2 regions of the Kitasatospora sp. NPDC056651 genome follow, and region 1 is predicted to be linked to the other one. Evidence: predicted binding sites of a transcription regulator. Region 1 holds the regulator's gene; the other holds the start of a gene.

The links. The regulator HspR, encoded in region 1, represses chaperone genes until heat shock. The targets are predictions, from matches to a motif close to TTGAGNNNNNNNNNCTCAA.
Region 2: a site for HspR is predicted at 4,937-4,955, ahead of lon (endopeptidase La). Genes of this name have one in related genera too.

What each region holds. Positions count from the first base shown of each region.
Region 1 covers NZ_JBHTWX010000071.1:3,703-12,284, reverse strand. Annotated here, with positions in the region: gene ACFRAR_RS25245 (hypothetical protein) at 1-13, opposite strand, end outside; gene ACFRAR_RS25240 (hypothetical protein) at 353-511, shown strand; gene ACFRAR_RS25235 (hypothetical protein) at 558-1,559, opposite strand; gene ACFRAR_RS25230 (heat shock protein transcriptional repressor HspR) at 1,771-2,301, opposite strand; gene dnaJ (molecular chaperone DnaJ) at 2,309-3,472, opposite strand; gene grpE (nucleotide exchange factor GrpE) at 3,619-4,227, opposite strand; gene dnaK (molecular chaperone DnaK) at 4,224-6,062, opposite strand; gene ACFRAR_RS25210 (heterodisulfide reductase-related iron-sulfur binding cluster) at 6,395-8,582, shown strand, end outside.
Region 2 covers NZ_JBHTWX010000019.1:433-9,014, reverse strand. Annotated here, with positions in the region: gene ACFRAR_RS10555 (DUF3533 domain-containing protein) at 1-372, shown strand, start outside; gene ACFRAR_RS10550 (ROK family protein) at 562-1,722, opposite strand; gene ACFRAR_RS10545 (GtrA family protein) at 1,789-2,385, opposite strand; gene lon (endopeptidase La) at 2,521-4,914, opposite strand; gene ACFRAR_RS10535 (rhomboid-like protein) at 5,133-5,900, opposite strand; gene ACFRAR_RS10530 (response regulator transcription factor) at 6,458-7,195, shown strand; gene ACFRAR_RS10525 (sensor histidine kinase) at 7,275-8,462, shown strand.

The DNA of each region.
Region 1 (8,582 bases):
AGGGCTCGGTCATGTCGACTCCGGGGAAAGGCCGACCGGGTTGGGAAGTGGCGTCGGCAGGCGTTGAGATCGGTTGCTGCTTCAAGTAGTCCGGTGCCCCGATTGTGGTGAAAATTGACAGTACAGCAACATAATTGTCGAATGCTGCTGGACTATCGAGGGCGAACTGATCGTCCATCGCCCGGCCTGTCTCCGTCCAGGTTCGCGAGGTGGCATCTGGATGCCTGGCAGGGAGATGACGCAGCGGGAAGGCAGCGGTATGGCGCAGTCGGCGCGCATGCGGCACTATGGGGGCGCGCGTTCCATTGCTGCCTATTAGTTTGATACTTGGGTCGAGGGAAGTGGTTGGCTGATGTCTGGCATCCAGCGGCATGTCCGGAGGGTCTTGCTCTCCCTCGCCATCGGTGCGGCCGTGCTGGTGGGGGGCTTCTCCCTCGCTCACGGGAACCTCGACGCCGAAGGTGCCGGGACTGTGGTGGTTGCCCTTCAGGACGACATCAACTGGACCTGAGTTCCGCCTGTCGCCGACGGGGCGCTTGAGGTGTCGGCCCCCAGGCTCACGGCTGCGGCGCGGGGCCCTGGGACGCTCTCCCTAGGACGTAGCCCAGCTGGAACAGCGAATCCACGTTGTGGTCTTCCCGCATTTCCGCTATGTGGCGTGCCAGCGTTCGCTCGCTGATCCCGAGGCGGCGGGCGATGACGCGGTGGTTCGTGCCGGAAAGCAACAGCTCGATGATGGTCTGCCGCAGCCTGGAGACGACCTCCTGCGGGACCGTCCTGTTTCCGCTGAACTCCAGGGCCCGGGCCCAGTTCCGTTCGAATACTTCGTCGGCCAGGTATCTGATGACCGACTGGTCGTGGATGAACGCCGCGAGGCTCATGTCGTCGGCGACCGGGATGACGGCCATCCGGCGGTCGATGATGATGAGCCTGGTGTAGGGCTCGTCCAGGGTCCGGAACTGTGACCCGGCCGCAGACAGTGTGGTGACGTAGTCCCTGGTCGGCTGATGGTATCGGGTGCTCGCATGGTAGATGGTCCGCATGGTGGCGCCGAGCCGTAGAACCTCCAGGTCGGGCTCGATGCTCGCGGCGAGGACCTCGGGTGGACGGGGGCCACCGGGTTGCATGGCCAGCGCCTCCACCAACCCCTTGTCCGTGGACTGTCGGAGTCTCTGGTTTATGAGTGCCTTGCCGCGGACGTATTCGATGGGACCGCCGGCCTGGCTCGGCGAATGGAATCCTTCGGCGAGTTCACTGAAATCCGTCGGTATCGAGATGGCGCGGGACAGCAAATCGAGCGCCTGACGCTGCCAACTGAGGCTCAGGCTGATTGAGAGTTGTGCCGGATCGACCGCTACGAATACTCCCGGCGTGTCGATGTCGGGAACCAGGAGCCCGATATCCACTAGTTCGTCCAGAACGCTCGGTGTGACGGATTCATCGCCCTTCCGAATCGTTCTTCCGTGTGTCCGGGTGATGGCCAGGAAGACTTCGCGGGCGGCGGGGGACAGGGTGCGAGCAGCACTCGCTGGAGTGCCTGTCTGATCCCGGCCGCTCATTCTGCTCTCCTTGTCGTCTACCGGACAACATGGTTCGTGAATCCGTTGTGCTATTCAGGGCGATCTCTGAGCGGGGCCCGGATCGTACCGTTCGGGGGCCGGCGGGCAGGTCGGGCCAGTCGGCGGGTAGTCACTCTCTCACCACACGGCAGCCGCCGGCACCCCCCGGGAGGAGGGAGCCGGCGGCTCATGGCGGGCTTCGCGGCCCTGGTCAGCGCTTGGGCCGCCAGACGACCAGGGCGCTCGACGGAGAGGTGGGCGGCTGGTACGGGACGAGGTCGCGGCGGTAGGAGGCGTGGACGGCGGCCTCGCGCTGCTGGAGGGCGCTGGCGGCGCCTTCCAGGGAGTCGACCAGTTCCGCGACGCGCGACCGGAGGGCGGTGACCTGGTTCTCCAGCTCGATGATCCGCTTGATTCCGGCCAAGTTGATGCCCTCGTCCTGGGAGAGCCGCTGGACCTCGCGCAGCTGCTGGATGTCGCGCGCGGAGTAGCGGCGGCCTCGGCCGGCGGTGCGGTCGGGGCAGACCAGGCCGAGGCGGTCGTACTGGCGCAGGGTCTGCGGGTGCAGCCCGGACAGTTCGGCGGCCACGGAGATGACGTACACCGGGGTGTCCTCGGTGAGGACGTACGGCGGCGGGCCCGCGGCGGCCCGGCGGGTGCGGCGGGGGGCGGAGCCGGGCAGGCCCTCGCCGACTCCGGCGCCGATCGGGGTGTCGGGGTCGATCGGATTCATCGGGGACATCTGGTCGTCACGCTCCCTTCGCCGCCCGGAACAGGTCGGCTCGCGGATCGTCGGAGGCGGTGGCCTCGCGGTACTGCTCAAGGGCGTTCAGCGCGTCGCCGGTGACGTGCTGGGGCACCACGACCTCGACGGTGACGAGGAGGTCGCCGCGGGTGCCGTCCTTGCGGGTGGCGCCCTTGCCGCGGGCGCGCATGGTGAGGCCGTTGGCGCTGCCCGGGGGCAGCTTGAGCTTCACGGCCGGGCCGTTCAGCGTGGGCACCTCGATCGTGGCGCCGAGCGCCGCCTCGGGGAAGCTGACCGGAACGGTGACGGTGAGGTTGTCGCCCTTGCGCCCGAAGACCGGGTGCGGGTCGACGTGCACGGTGACGTAGAGGTCGCCGGGCTGCCCGCCGCGCTCGCCCTGGGCGCCCTTGCCCTTGAGCCGGATCCGCTGGTCGGCCTGGACGCCGGCCGGGATCCGGACCTGCATGGTGCGGGCCGAGCTGGCCCGGCCGCTGCCGTGGCAGTCGGGGCACGGGTCGTCGACGATCATGCCCCGGCCGCGGCAGTCCTTGCACGGCTCGGAGAGCGCGAAGGCGCCCTGGCCGCGGCTGACCGTGCCCGCGCCGACGCAGGTCGGACAGACCCGCGGGGTGGTGCCGGACTTGGCGCCGGTGCCGTTGCAGCCGCGGCAGGGGGCCTGGCTGGTCATCCGCAGCGGGACGGTCGCGCCGTCCACCGCCTCGTCGAAGGAGAGCGTCACCTCGGTCTCGACGTCGGCGCCGCGCCGGGGCTGGGCCTGCCGGGTGCCGCCGCCGCGGTTGAACAGGCCGCCGAAGACGTCGCCGAGCCCGCCGCCGGCGCCGCCGCCCTGGCTGCCGCTGAAGAGGTCGCCGAAGTCGAAGCTGTAGCCGCCGGGTCCGCCGGGGCCGCCGCCGGCCCGGAAGCCGCCGTTGGCGAAGAGGGCGCGGGCCTCGTCGTACTCCTTGCGGCGCTTCTCGTCGGAGAGGACGTCGTACGCCTCGGAGATGTCCTTGAACCGCTCCTCGGCCTTGGCGTCACCCTTGTTGGCGTCGGGGTGGAACTCGCGCGCGAGCTTGCGGTAGGTCTTCTTGATCTCGGTGGCGGTGGCGTCCTTGGGCACGCCGAGGACCTTGTAGTAGTCCTTCTCGACAAAGTCCTTGCCACTCATGGCTTCCGCCACCTCCCGATGTCCATCGTCACAGAGCTGTCAACAGCCGCTGGGCAAACGGCTGCTGACAGCGCGCTGCGGAGCCGGTCGCCGTACTTGCCGGCGTACGACTCCGCAGCGCACTGGTTGTCAGCTGTCACAGGGTGTCAGCTGTCCGAGCCACCGTCGGACTTGTCCGCGTCGGCGGACTTGGCCTCGGCGTCCGGGGACGCCTGGCTGCCGGGCTGGGGTTCGGCGACGGCCACCATCGCCGGGCGGATGATCCGCTCGCCGATGCGGTAGCCGGGCTGGAGGATCTGCACACAGGTGTTCTCGGTGACGTCCGAGGAGTAGCTGTGCATCAGCGCCTCGTGCATGGTCGGGTCGAAGGGCTCGCCCTCCTTGCCGAACTGCTGGAGGCCCAGCTTGGCGACGACCGTCTCCAGCGAGTCGGCGACGGACTTGAAGCCGCCCGTGACCTCGCCGTGCTCGCGGCCGCGGCCGATGTCGTCCAGGACCGGGATCAGCGACTCCAGGATGTTGGAGACGGCGATCTCGCGGACGGTCAGCCGGTCGCGCTCGACCCGCTTGCGGTAGTTCTGGTACTCGGCCTGGAGGCGCTGGAGGTCACCGGTGCGCTCGGCGAGCTCGCGCTTGGCGGTGGCGAGCTCCTCCGAACCGGATTCCCCGCCTGCGGCGGCCTCCTCCGCGGCCTTGATCACGGCCTCGTCCGCGGAGTCGTCGCCGGGCTTGCCGCCCTGCGGCTTGTCCGTCATGCCGCACCGCCCTTGGGCTTCTCGTCGTCGACGATCTCGGCGTCGACGACGTCGTCGTCCTTGGCCTGGGCGGAGTCACCGGCGGCGGCACCGGCGGGGGCGTCGGCGTTGGCGTACAGCGCCTGGCCGAGCTTCTGCGCGGTGGTGGAGACCTTCTCCGAGGCCTCGCGGATCTTCGCGATGTCCTCGCCCTTCAGGGCCTCCTTGAGCTCGCCGATGGCGGTCTCGACCTCGGTCTTGACGTCGCCCGGCAGCTTGTCGGCGTTGTCGGCGATGAACTTCTCGGTCGAGTAGACGAGCTGCTCGGCGGAGTTGCGGGTCTCCACGGCCTCGCGGCGCTTGTGGTCGTCCTCGGCGTACTGCTCGGCCTCGCGGCGCATGCGGTCGACCTCGTCCTTCGGCAGCGAGGAGCCGCCGGTGACGGTCATCTTCTGCTCCTTGCCGGTGCCGAGGTCCTTGGCGCCGACGTGCATGATGCCGTTGGCGTCGATGTCGAAGGTGACCTCGATCTGCGGCAGGCCGCGCGGCGCCGGCGGCAGGCCGGTCAGCTCGAACATGCCGAGCTTCTTGTTGTACGCGGCGATCTCGCGCTCGCCCTGGTAGACCTGGATCTGCACGGACGGCTGGTTGTCCTCGGCCGTGGTGAAGATCTCGGAGCGCTTGGTCGGGATCGTGGTGTTGCGCTCGATCAGCTTGGTCATGATGCCGCCCTTGGTCTCGATGCCGAGGGACAGCGGGGTGACGTCGAGCAGCAGGACGTCCTTGACCTCGCCCTTGAGGACACCGGCCTGGAGCGCGGCGCCGATGGCGACGACCTCGTCCGGGTTGACGCCCTTGTTGGCGTCCTGGCCGCCGGTCAGCTCCTTGACGAGCTCGGCGACGGCCGGCATGCGGGTCGAGCCACCGACCAGGACGACGTGGTCGATCTCGGAGAGCGAGATGCCGGCGTCCTTGATCACGTTGTGGAACGGGACCTTGCAGCGCTCCAGCAGGTCCGCGGTCAGCTGCTGGAACTGGGCGCGGGTGAGCTTCTCGTCCAGGTGCAGCGGGCCCTCGGCGGAGGCCGTGATGTACGGCAGGTTGATCGAGGTCTCGGAGGACGAGGACAGCTCGATCTTGGCCTTCTCGGCGGCCTCGCGCAGACGCTGCAGGGCCATCTTGTCCTTGGACAGGTCGACGCCGTGGCCGCCCTGGAAGACCTTGACCAGGTGGTCGACGACGCGCTGGTCCCAGTCGTCACCACCGAGGTGGTTGTCACCGTTGGTGGCCTTCACCTCGACGACCCCGTCGCCGATCTCCAGCAGGGAGACGTCGAAGGTGCCGCCGCCGAGGTCGAAGACCAGGATGGTCTGGTCGTCCTTGTCCAGGCCGTACGCGAGCGCGGCCGCGGTCGGCTCGTTGACGATGCGCAGGACGTTGAGGCCCGCGATCTCACCGGCCTCCTTGGTGGCCTGGCGCTCGGAGTCGTTGAAGTACGCCGGGACGGTGATGACGGCGTCGGTGACGGTCTCGCCCAGGTACGCCTCGGCGTCCCGCTTCAGCTTCTGCAGCACGAAGGCCGAGATCTGCTGGGGGTTGAAGTCCTTGCCGTCGATGTTGATCTTCCACCCGGTGCCCATGTGGCGCTTGACCGAGCGGATGGTGCGGTCGACGTTGGTGACCGCCTGGCGCTTGGCCACCTCGCCGACCAGGACCTCACCGTTCTTCGCGAAGGCGACGACGGACGGCGTGGTCCGCGCACCCTCGGCGTTCGTGATGACGGTGGGCTCGCCACCCTCCAGAACGCTGACGACCGAGTTCGTCGTACCGAGGTCGATGCCGACCGCGCGTGCCATCGTAGATACCTCCACGGAAGAGTTGAGCTTTACAGGCTCAAGGATGCACGACTCGGTGCGTGGCGTCAACAGGAGTGAGTGCCAGTCGCTCAACTTTGCTGAGCGAGGAACCGGCGCGGGCCCGCGGTCGGAGCCCGGCGGGTCCGCCACGCCGTGACGGGGGTGCGCTCACGTGACTGCCGCCATAGCTTGGGAATCTTCTGGAGAACCGTCAGTCACCGGTAATGTCCGGGCCGTCGGCCCGGAAAGTTACCGACCAGTACACTCAGTTCCCTGAAACCGTAGAACCGCAGAGCCTGCTCAACCGCAAAGCCGCAGGAGACGGAGAGCCGATGCAGCTAGCAGCGATCGTCATCTCGCTGGTCACATTCGTGATCGGCACCGCGCTCGCCGCCCGTGCGGCGCTGTACATCTACAAGGTGGTCCGCACCGGTGCGGACGACACCACCCGCTTCGGGCGGCCCGCCCAGCGGGTGAAGACCGTCGCCACCGAGTTCATCGGCCACACCAGGATGAACCGCTGGGGGATCGTCGGCATCGCCCACTGGTTCGTCGCGGTCGGCTTCTTCAGCCTGGTGCTGACCCTGGTCAACGCGTTCGGCCAGCTCTTCGACGCCGACTTCGCGCTGCCGGTCATCGGCCGCTGGACGGTCTGGCAGCTCTTCGTCGAGCTGATCGGCACCCTCACCACACTGGGCATCCTGGTCCTGATGGTGATCCGGCTGATGAGCCTGCCGTCCCGGTCCGGCCGCAAGTCCCGGTTCGCCGGCTCGATCGCCTGGCAGGCCTTCTACGTCGAGTACACGATCCTCGGCATCGGCCTCTGCATCCTGATGCTGCGCGGCCTCGAAGGCGCCCTGGAGAACGTCGACTCGTACGGGCCGGAGCACCTGGTCTCCTACCCGCTGGTCGCCGCGTTCGGCGGTGTCGCGCACGGCACGCTGGAGAACCTGATCTACCTGTTCGCGATGCTGAAGATCTGCATCTCGTTCGCGTGGGCGATCACCATCGGCCTCAACCCCTCGATGGGCGTGGCCTGGCACCGCTTCCTCGGCTTCTTCAACATCTACTTCAAGCGCGAGGAGGACGGCGGCACCGCGCTCGGCGCCCTCCGTCCGATGACCAGCGGCGGTCAGCCGATCGACTTCGAGGACCCGGCCGAGGACGCCGTCTTCGGCGTCTCCCAGGTCGAGCACTTCTCCTGGAAGGGCATCCTCGACTTCTCCACCTGCACCGAGTGCGGCCGCTGCCAGTCGCAGTGCCCGGCCTGGAACACCGGCAAGCCGCTCTCGCCGAAGCTGCTGATCATGAGCCTGCGCGAGCACGCCTACGGCAAGGCGCCGTACCTGCTGGCCGGCGGCGGCAAGGACGTGGAGGGGGAGGAGCGGGCCACCGCCGAGCAGCTCCGGGACGTCCCGGCGGCCGCCCTGGCCGAGGCCGAGCGCCCGCTGATCGGCACCGCGGAAGAGAACGGCGTCATCGACCCGGACGTGCTGTGGTCCTGCACCACCTGCGGCGCCTGCGTCGAGCAGTGCCCGGTGGACATCGAGCACGTCGACCACATCGTCGACATGCGCCGCTACCAGGTCATGATCGAGAGCAACTTCCCGACCGAGGCCGGGACGATGCTCAAGAACCTGGAGAACAAGGGCAACCCGTGGGGCCTGGCCACCAAGGCGCGCCTGGACTGGGTCAAGGAGCTCAAGAAGGAGACCGGCATCGTGGTGCCGGTGATCGGCGAGGACATCGACCCCGCCGAGGTCGAGTACCTCTACTGGGTCGGCTGCGCCGGTGCCCTGGAGGACCGGGCCAAGAAGACCACCAAGGCCTTCGCCGAGCTGCTGCACACCGCGGGCGTGAAGTTCGCGATCCTCGGCAAGGAGGAGACCTGCACCGGTGACTCCCCGCGCCGACTGGGCAACGAGTTCCTCTTCCAGATGCTCGGCGCGCAGAACGTGGAGACGCTGAACGCCGCGCTGGAGGACGCCCCGGTCAAGCGGATCGTGGCCACCTGCCCGCACTGCTTCAACACCATCGCCAACGAGTACCCGCAGCTGGGCGGCCACTTCGAGGTCATCCACCACACCCAGCTGCTGCAGCACCTGATCGACGAGGGCAAGCTCGTCCCGGTCAACCCGGTCGAGGGCCTGATCACCTACCACGACCCCTGCTACCTGGGCCGCCACAACAAGGTCTACAGCCCGCCGCGCGAGATCATGGACAAGGTCCCCGGTCTGCGCCAGCAGGAGATGCACCGGCACAAGGAGCGCGGCTTCTGCTGCGGCGCCGGCGGTGCCCGGATGTGGATGGAGGAGCGCATCGGCAAGCGGATCAACACCGAGCGCGTGGACGAGGCGCTGTCGCTGAACCCGGACATCGTCTCCACCGCCTGCCCGTTCTGCCTGGTGATGCTCTCCGACTCGGTCAACGGCAAGAAGAACGAGGGCGCGGCCAAGGAGCACCTGAAGGTGGTCGACGTGGCCCAGCTGCTGCTCGACTCGGTGAAGGCGACCCCGCCGG
Region 2 (8,582 bases), on a different contig from region 1:
CTCGCCCTGAGCGCCGTCGGCGCCCTGGTGGTCTTCACGGTCGGCGCGTTCACCATGGCGCTCCAGTGCCTGTTCGACATCCTCGGCATCGGCGTCGCGGTGTTGATCTTCGTGGTGCTCGGCAACCCGAGCGCGGGCGGGGTCTACCCGGCCCCGATGACGCCGCCGTTCTGGCGGGCCATCGGCTCCTGGATCCCCAACGGCGCCGGTACCAGCGCCACCAAGTCGGTCGCCTACTTCGGCTCCACCAACCTGGGGATGCCGATCCTGGTCATGGTGGTCTGGGCGCTGATCGGCATCGGCGTCGCCCTGCTGGCCGTGCTGCGCGGCCCGCGCTCCGGCGGCCGCGAACTGGTGGCCGACGAGGCCTGAGCCTCCCGTCACCGATCGCCACCGATCGCCACCGATCGCCACCGAGCCCCCGGCCTCCCCAGGCCGGGGGCTCGGGCGCGTCCGGGGCAGCGGCCGCCGGACCGGCCGGGAGCCGGACAGCCGGCCCGGCACGCACCGCGCCCACCAGCGGGCCCCGGCAGCCCCGCGCCCGTCGTGGGCTCCTCCGGGTCAGCCGAGCGGCCCCGGGTCGGCGACCACCGCCCGCACCACCCGCACCGCCGCGCCCAGCAGCGGGCCCCGGCGGCCGAGCCGGGAGACGGTGAGCCGGTCGGCGGACCACGGCCGGACCGTCACCCGGGCGGCCAGCTCGGCGCGCATCGCGGGCAGCAGCCAGGGCGCCAGCCGGGCATAGCCGCCGCCGAGCACCACCTCGGCCGGATCCAGCAGGTTGACCGCCCCGGCGGCCGCGGTGCCGAGCGCCGCACCCGCCCCGGCCAGCGCGGCGCGGACCGCTCCGTCCCCGGCCCCGGCGCGGTCGGCGAGCAGCGCCACCCAGTCACCGCCGGCCCCGGCCAGGCCGGCCGCCCGCAGCACCGCCGCCTCGCCCGCGTACTGCTCCAGGCAGCCGTGCGCCCCGCAGGCGCAGCGCGGCCCGTCAGGGTGCACCGGTACGTGGCCGAACTCGCCGGCGAAGCCGCGCGCCCCGCGCAGCAGCCGGCCGCCGACCACGATCGCCGCGCCGACCCCGGCCTCGGCGGAGACGTACAGGAAGTCCTCCGGGCCCCCGGCCAACCAGTGCTCGGCCAGGCCGCCGAGGTTGGCCTCGTTGTCCGCCTCGATCGGCAGCCCGGCCAGGCCGCCGCCGACCGCGCGCAGCGCCGGGCGCAGTTCGGCGGCCAGCGGGACGTCCCGCCAGTCCAGGTTGGCGGCCCGCTGGAGCACTCCGTCGAAGGCTCCGACCAGTCCGGGCACGGCCAGGGTGAGCCCGGCCGGGCGCAGCCCCGCCTCGGCGACGGCCTCGCTCAGCAGTCCGGCGAGGTCGGCCATGACGGCGGCGGGCTCGCGGCCGTGGTTGGAGACCTCCCGGCGCCGGGCGGCGCGGACCTCGCCGCGCAGGTCGACCACGCAGGCGCCCAGGTGCCGGACCCCGATCTCGGCGCCGAGGCCGCCGGGCCCGGCCGGGTTGAGGCCGAGGGCGGTGCCGGGGCGGCCGACCCTGCCGTTGGACGCGGCGGGCCCCTCCTCGACCACCAGGCCGGCGGCGATCAGCTGTTCGGCGAGGGAGGAGACGGCGGCCCTGGTCAGTCCCGTCCCGGCGGCCACCTCGGCGCGCGAGCGCGGGCCGCTCGCGATCACCCCGAGCACCAGGGCCAGGTTGGCCCGCCGCATCCCCTGCTGGCTGGCGGGCCCGGTCCGGAGGGCGTCCGGCTCGCGCACAACGCTCACCTCGCCCCTTTACGGCACATCCCGTGGCATCTCGGGTGCAGCGTAGCCGGGTTCCGGGGCGACCGCCGGGATCGGGGCGGGCTCGGCGGGCGGGGTGGGTAGGGCGGGCGGGGTGGGTGGGGCGGTCTCGGCGAGCGGGGCGAAGACCCACCGCCGCATCGCCCAGTAGCGGAACAGCATCGCCACGAAGGTGCCGACGACCATTCCGCTGAGGAAGTCCGCGACCTCCTGCCGGAAGGGGTCGACGTACGGCTCCCGGAGGTCCAGCAGGTACCGGGAGACCGCCAGCGGCATGTCGTTGACGGCGATCGCCACCGTGCTGACCAGGACGAACATCAGCACCTCGCGCCGGCGCCCGTCGGCCCGGAAGGCCCAGCGGCGGTTCAGCACGTACGAGACCGCGGTGCCGATCACGGTCGCGACCGTCAGCGCGACCACCGGCTTGCGCTCCAGCACGGTGGACTTGAGCTCGAAGTCGATCACCGTGGTGAGCACGAAGCAGCCGCTCCCGACCAGCAGGAACTTCACCAGCCGGCGGTGCCGCACCAGGAGCGGCCGCAGCCGGTCGGGCACCCTGGCCAGGGCCCGCTGCGTGGGGGACGGCATCTCCGCAGTGTCGCACGCGCGGGTGCCGCCGGCCCGTCAGATCGCCGCGGCGGCCGGGGACATCGGATGCCCGGGCCGCCACGGCGGGCGGCCCGGGCGCCGGTCAGGCGGTCAGGCGGTCATGCGGTCAGGCGGTCAGGCGGCCACCAGCACCGCGGCCGGCTCCAGCGCCAGCCGCAGCACCTCCCGCACGTCCGCCACCGGGTGGACGGTGAGCCGCCCCAGCACCTCGGCCGGGACGTCGTCCAGGTCGGCCTCGTTGCGCTTGGGGATGATCACCGTGGTGATCCCGGCCCGGTCGGCGGCGAGCAGCTTCTGCTTCACCCCGCCGATCGGCAGCACCCGCCCGGTCAGCGACACCTCGCCCGTCATCGCCACGTCGGTGCGCACCTTGCGGCCGGAGAGCAGCGAGGCCAGCGCCGTGGTCATGGTGATTCCGGCGCTCGGCCCGTCCTTGGGGACGGCCCCGGCCGGGACGTGCAGGTGCACGCCGCGGTCGCGCAGCGAGGTGACCGGCAGTTCCAGCTCGGCCCCGCGCGAGCGCAGGAAGGAGAGCGCGATGTGCGCGGACTCCTTCATCACGTCGCCCAGCTGGCCGGTCAGCGTGAGCCCGGTGCCACCGGTCTCGGCGTCGGCCAGCGAGGCCTCGATGTAGAGGACGTCGCCGCCGGCGCCCGTCACCGCGAGGCCGGTGGCCACGCCGGGGACGGCGGTGCGGCGCTCGGCCGGCTCGTGGGCGGACTCCGGCACGTGGTGCGGCCGGCCGATCAGGGCGCGCAGGTCCCGCGCGCCGACCGCGGCGGGCAGCTCGCGCTCGCCCAGCTCGGCCTGCGCGGCGATCTTGCGCAGCACCCGGGCGATCGAGCGCTCCAGGTTCCGGACGCCGGCCTCCCGGGTGTACTCCCCGGCGAGCCCGCGCAGCGCCTCCTCGTCCACGGTGACCTGCTCGCCGCCGAGCCCGGCCTTCTCCAGCTGGCGCGGGAGCAGGTGGTCGCGGGCGATGACGACCTTCTCGTCCTCGGTGTAGCCGTCCAGCCGGACCAGCTCCATCCGGTCGAGCAGCGGCTCGGGGATGGCCTCCAGCACGTTGGCGGTGGCGAGGAAGACGACGTCGGAGAGGTCGAGCTCGACCTCCAGGTAGTGGTCGCGGAAGGTGTGGTTCTGCGCCGGGTCCAGCACCTCCAGCAGGGCCGCGGCCGGGTCGCCCCGGTAGTCGGAGCCCACCTTGTCGATCTCGTCGAGCAGGACGACCGGGTTCATCGAGCCGGCCTCCTTGATCGCCCGCACCAGCCGGCCGGGCAGCGCGCCGACGTAGGTGCGCCGGTGGCCGCGGATCTCCGCCTCGTCCCGGACGCCGCCGAGCGCGACCCGGACGAACTCGCGGCCCATCGCCCGGGCGACGGACTGGCCGAGCGAGGTCTTTCCGGTGCCGGGCGGGCCGACCAGGGCCAGCACGGCGCCCCCTCGGCGGCCGCCGACCTGCGCGAGCCCCTGGTCGGCCCGGCGCTTGCGGACGGCCAGGTACTCGACGATCCGGTCCTTGACGTCGGCGAGGCCGGCGTGGTCGGCGTCCAGCACCGCGCGGGCGCCGGCGATGTCGTACGCGTCCTCGGTGCGCTCGTTCCAGGGCAGCTCCAGGACGGTGTCCAGCCAGGTGCGGATCCAGGAGCCCTCGGGCGACTGGTCGGAGGCCCGCTCCAGCTTGTCGACCTCCTTGAGCGCGGCCTCACGGACCTTCTCCGGCAGGTCGGCGGCCTCGACCCGGGCGCGGTAGTCGCCCTCCTCGTCGACGGCCTCGCCGTTCAGCTCGGCCAGCTCCTTGCGGACGGCCTCCAGCTGTCGGCGGAGCAGGAACTCCTTCTGCTGCTTGGCCACGCCCTCCTCGACGTCCTTGCGGATGGTGTCGTTGACCTCCTCCTCCGCGAGGTGGTCGCGCAGCAGGCCGAGCGCGTACTCCAGACGGGCGACCTGGTCGGCCTCCAGCAGCACCTTGAGCTTCTGCTCGGCGGTGGCGAAGGGCGCGTAGCCGATGTTGTCGGCGAGCTCGCCGACGCCCTCGATCTGCGCCACCCGGTCGACGACCTGCCAGGCGCCGCGCTTGCGCAGCCACTGGGTGGACAGCGCCTTGTACTCCTTGACCAGCTCGGCGGCCCGGCCGGCCACCGGCATGCCGACGGAGGACTCCTTGAAGGGTGTGGTCTCCACCCAGAGGGCGGCGCCGGGGCCGGTGGTGCCGACCCCGATCCGGACTCGGCGCACGGCGCGCACCAGCGCCGCGGGGTCGCCGTCGGCCAGCCGGCCGACCTGCTCCACGGTGGCCAGGGTGCCGGCCGCGGCGTACGAGCCGTCCACCCGGGGCACCAGCAGGACCTGCGGCTTGCCGGCGCCGGCGGCCGCGGCCCGGGCGGCCTCGACCGCCGCGCGCACCTCGGTGTCCTTCAGGTCCAGCGGGACGACCATCCCCGGCAGGACGACCTCGTCGTCGAGCGGCAGCACCGGCAGGGTGAGCGGTGTGGACGTGGATGCCATGATCTCTCCCCAGTCATCGAACTTGAGTCGACCTGACTAAGGCTTGGCGGGCGGCAGATGTTCCCGACGCCCGGTTCGCCGTGAGCGAACAGGAATCGACGCGGAACGCGCCACGCCCGACTCCGTCAAAAGAGCCCCAAAAGCGCATGAAGAGAACCTCAAGAGAACCTGATGAAAAGGTCACCGCGGCCCGGGCGGACCCCGCCCGGGCGGCGGCGTCAACGCGCCGTCCGCACCCGCGCGGGAGCGCTCCCGGCGGCCGTCGCCGCGGCCGGACGCGGCGGCGGCGGACGCCGCTCGGCCCGGCGCAGCCAGCGCCACAGCGCGACCCCGGTGAGCACCGCCGCCGGGTGCCCCACCCCGGTGATCACGTCCTTGTCGGTGGCGATCTGCTCGGCGATCATCAGCCCGGCACCGCCCAGCGCGAGCAGCCGCCCGCGCCAGGAGAGCAGCCCGGCCACCGCCCCCAGGCAGGCCAGCACGCCGTAGCTGACCCCGATGTCCAGGTAGTCCATCGCCTCGGGCGCCATCCGCCCGGTCTCCACCGCGGTGATCACCACCCCCTGGGAGAGCAGCGTCGCCACGACGTGCCCGGCCGCGAACACCGCCGCCGCCCGGGCCGGACCGACCTTCCGCTCCAGCGGCGCCAGCGTGAACGCGAATCCCCACAGGTACGGCATCCACACCTCGCCGGCCACCCAGAATCCGCTCAGCACAAGGGCGCGCAAAGGATGCTGGAGCAGGTTGTGCCCGTCCGAACTGGAGGCTTCCTGCAAGCGCTGGACGAGTTCCGGATCGGCGACCTTGGCAAAGGTCGTGGTGGCTCCCACGACAGCGAGATATCCGAGCGTGAAGGGCGTCCGCCGGGGTGTCGGCACCCGCTCCAGCAGCCACTCCAGGACGCCGGTGCGCAGCCCGAGGCGGAGCATTCCGTACGGCGCCCCCGCGGTCCCGTACCCGCCGGCGCCCTGCCGCAGCCCTGCCATGCCGTCTCCGCTCCACGTCGCGCCCACCGGCCCCGCAGATGCCCAACGTACCGGCGCGCGGCGCGGAATCCACCCCTCCGGGCGCCGTCGCGGTCACCGTACGTCGAGGTTATGAGAGGCACCTGGGAAAAGACGGTGAAGGCCGTCGCCGCGGCGGACCGCCGGATTCCCGACATTGGTCCAGACCTTCTCCCGATTAACGCGACAGCAGGGCCTCTGACCGGCGACTTGGCGTCAACTGGACTGCATACGTACCGTTACGCAGTGAAAATTCGCCGGGTAAGGTATCGGCCCGTGCCCACTCGTGCGGTGGGCCCGAGGGCGGCCCGACAGCCGGCCCACGGGCCGGAAACGTCCGGTCCACCTGCCGGGAAGCATCCGCTGTCCGTACGCTGCGAAGTGCGCGGGAGAAGTGGGCGGCCGACCATCCGTCCTCGGCTCCCGATCGCGCGACGGGACGGCGGACCCGGCACAGTCCACGACGGAACAAGACTACGAGCGGAGCCCGCCATCCCCACGGGTGGCCGGCCCGCAGCCCTGGGGGCGGTGGCGTGACCGTGACAGAAATTCAGCAGGACAACCACAACACCGGTGGCACTGTGAGCAGCCAGCGCAGAGTCCTGGTGGTGGAGGACGAGCCCACGATCGCCGAGTCGATCGCCGCCCGGCTGGGCGCCGAGGGCTTCAAGGTCGCCGTGGCCCACGACGGCCCCGGCGCGGTCGACGGCTTCCACACCTGGCAGCCGGACCTGGTGGTCCTCGACATCATGCTGCCCGGCTTCGACGGCCTGGAGGTGTGCCGCCGGATCCAGGCCCAGCGCCCGGTGCCGGTGCTGATGCTGACCGCCCGCGACGACGAGACGGACCTGCTGGTCGGCCTCGGCGTCGGCGCCGACGACTACATGACCAAGCCGTTCTCGATGCGCGAGCTGGCCGCCCGCGTCAACGTCCTGCTGCGCCGCGTCGAGCGCGCCCAGCAGGCCGCCCGCACGCCCGCGCTGGGCAGCCTGCGCTTCGGCGAGCTGGAGATCGACCACGTGCAGCGCCGGGTCCGGCTGGCCTCGGGCGACGTCCACCTGACGCCGACCGAGTTCGACCTGCTCGCCTGCCTGGCCGCCCAGCCGCGCGCGGTGCTCACCCGCGAGCAGCTGCTGGCCGAGGTGTGGGACTGGACCGACGCCTCCGGCACCCGCACCGTGGACAGCCACGTCAAGGCGCTGCGCCGGAAGATCGGCGCCAGCTGGATCCGCACCGTCCACGGCGTCGGCTACGCGCTGGAGGCCCCGCTCTCCTGACGGCGCCCCTCGGACGACGGGCCACCGGGGGCCCGCGCCGGGGACGACGCCGTGCCACCAGCGGGGACCACAGGGGACGATGACCTTTCCACAGCAACGCAACGGGGAATCCGACGGCACGCGGCCGCGGAACCTGGCCGCCCGTGTCGCCCACCGGGTCTGGACCGACATCCGGCCGCTCGACCCGGTCCGCTCGATCAAGGGCAAGCTCGCGCTGCTCGTGGTCGTCTCCGTGTTCCTGGCCACCGGGATGGTGGTGATGGCGATCCGGTCCGAGACCCAGATCCGGATCATCATGGTCTTCTCCATGATCGCCTCGCTGCTCTTCATGCAGTTCCTCGCGCACGGGCTGACCGCCCCCCTGCGCGAGATGACGGCCGCCGCCCGCGCGATGGCCTCCGGCGACTACAGCCGCCGGGTCGAGGTGAACTCGCGTGACGAGATCGGCGAGCTGGCGTCCGCCTTCAACGCGATGGCCGCCGACCTCCACGCCGCCGACCGGCACCGCCGCGAGCTGGTCGCCAACGTCTCGCACGAGCTGCGCACGCCCATCGCCGCGCTGCGCGCCGTCCTGGAGAACGTGGTGGACGGCGTCGTCCAGCCCAATCCGGCCACCCTGGGGGCCGCGCTGGAGCAGACCGAGCGGCTCGGCCGCCTGGTCACCCACCTGCTCGACCTCTCCAAGATCGACGACGGCGTGGTCGACCTGGACGCCCGCCGCTTCGAGGTGCGCGAGTTCCTGGACGGCGTGCTGCGCGGGGTCACCGTGGACGGCGCGACGGCAGGCGGCGCCTTCTCCCGGCGCGGGGACGTCCGGCTGGCCCTGGAGGTCAACCCGGCCGGCCTGACCGGCGTGGCGGACCCGGAGCGGCTCCACCAGGTGGTCGCCAACCTGGTCGACAACGCCTGCAAGCACTCCCCGCCCGGCGGCACCGTGACGGTACGGGCACGGCCCGAGGGCGAGGCCGGCGGCCTGCTGCTGGAGGTCGAGGACGAGGGCCCCGGCATCCCGCCGGCCGACCGCACCCGGGTCTTCGAGCGGTTCGGGCGCAGCGGCACCGCGACCGCCGCCGGACCGGGCGCGGACGGCGGCACCGGACTGGGCCTGGCCATCGCCCGCTGGGCCGTCGACCTGCACGGGGGGCGGATCGCGGTGGCCGAGTCCCCGCGCGGCTGCCGGATCGAGGTCCGGCTGCCCGGGCAGCGCCAGGGTGACGGTCGGGACATTTGTCACAAGTCCGACACAGAGCCCGGCGAAGATCGCTAGAGGATTTGGCCGAGTTTTTGTCCGGTTTCGCCCAAGTTTAGGCCCTGTTCGGCATCGATCGCTTCCCCTCAGATACGGCTTCCTAACGCACTTTTTCAGCCAAAGTGCAGGTCAGGACTG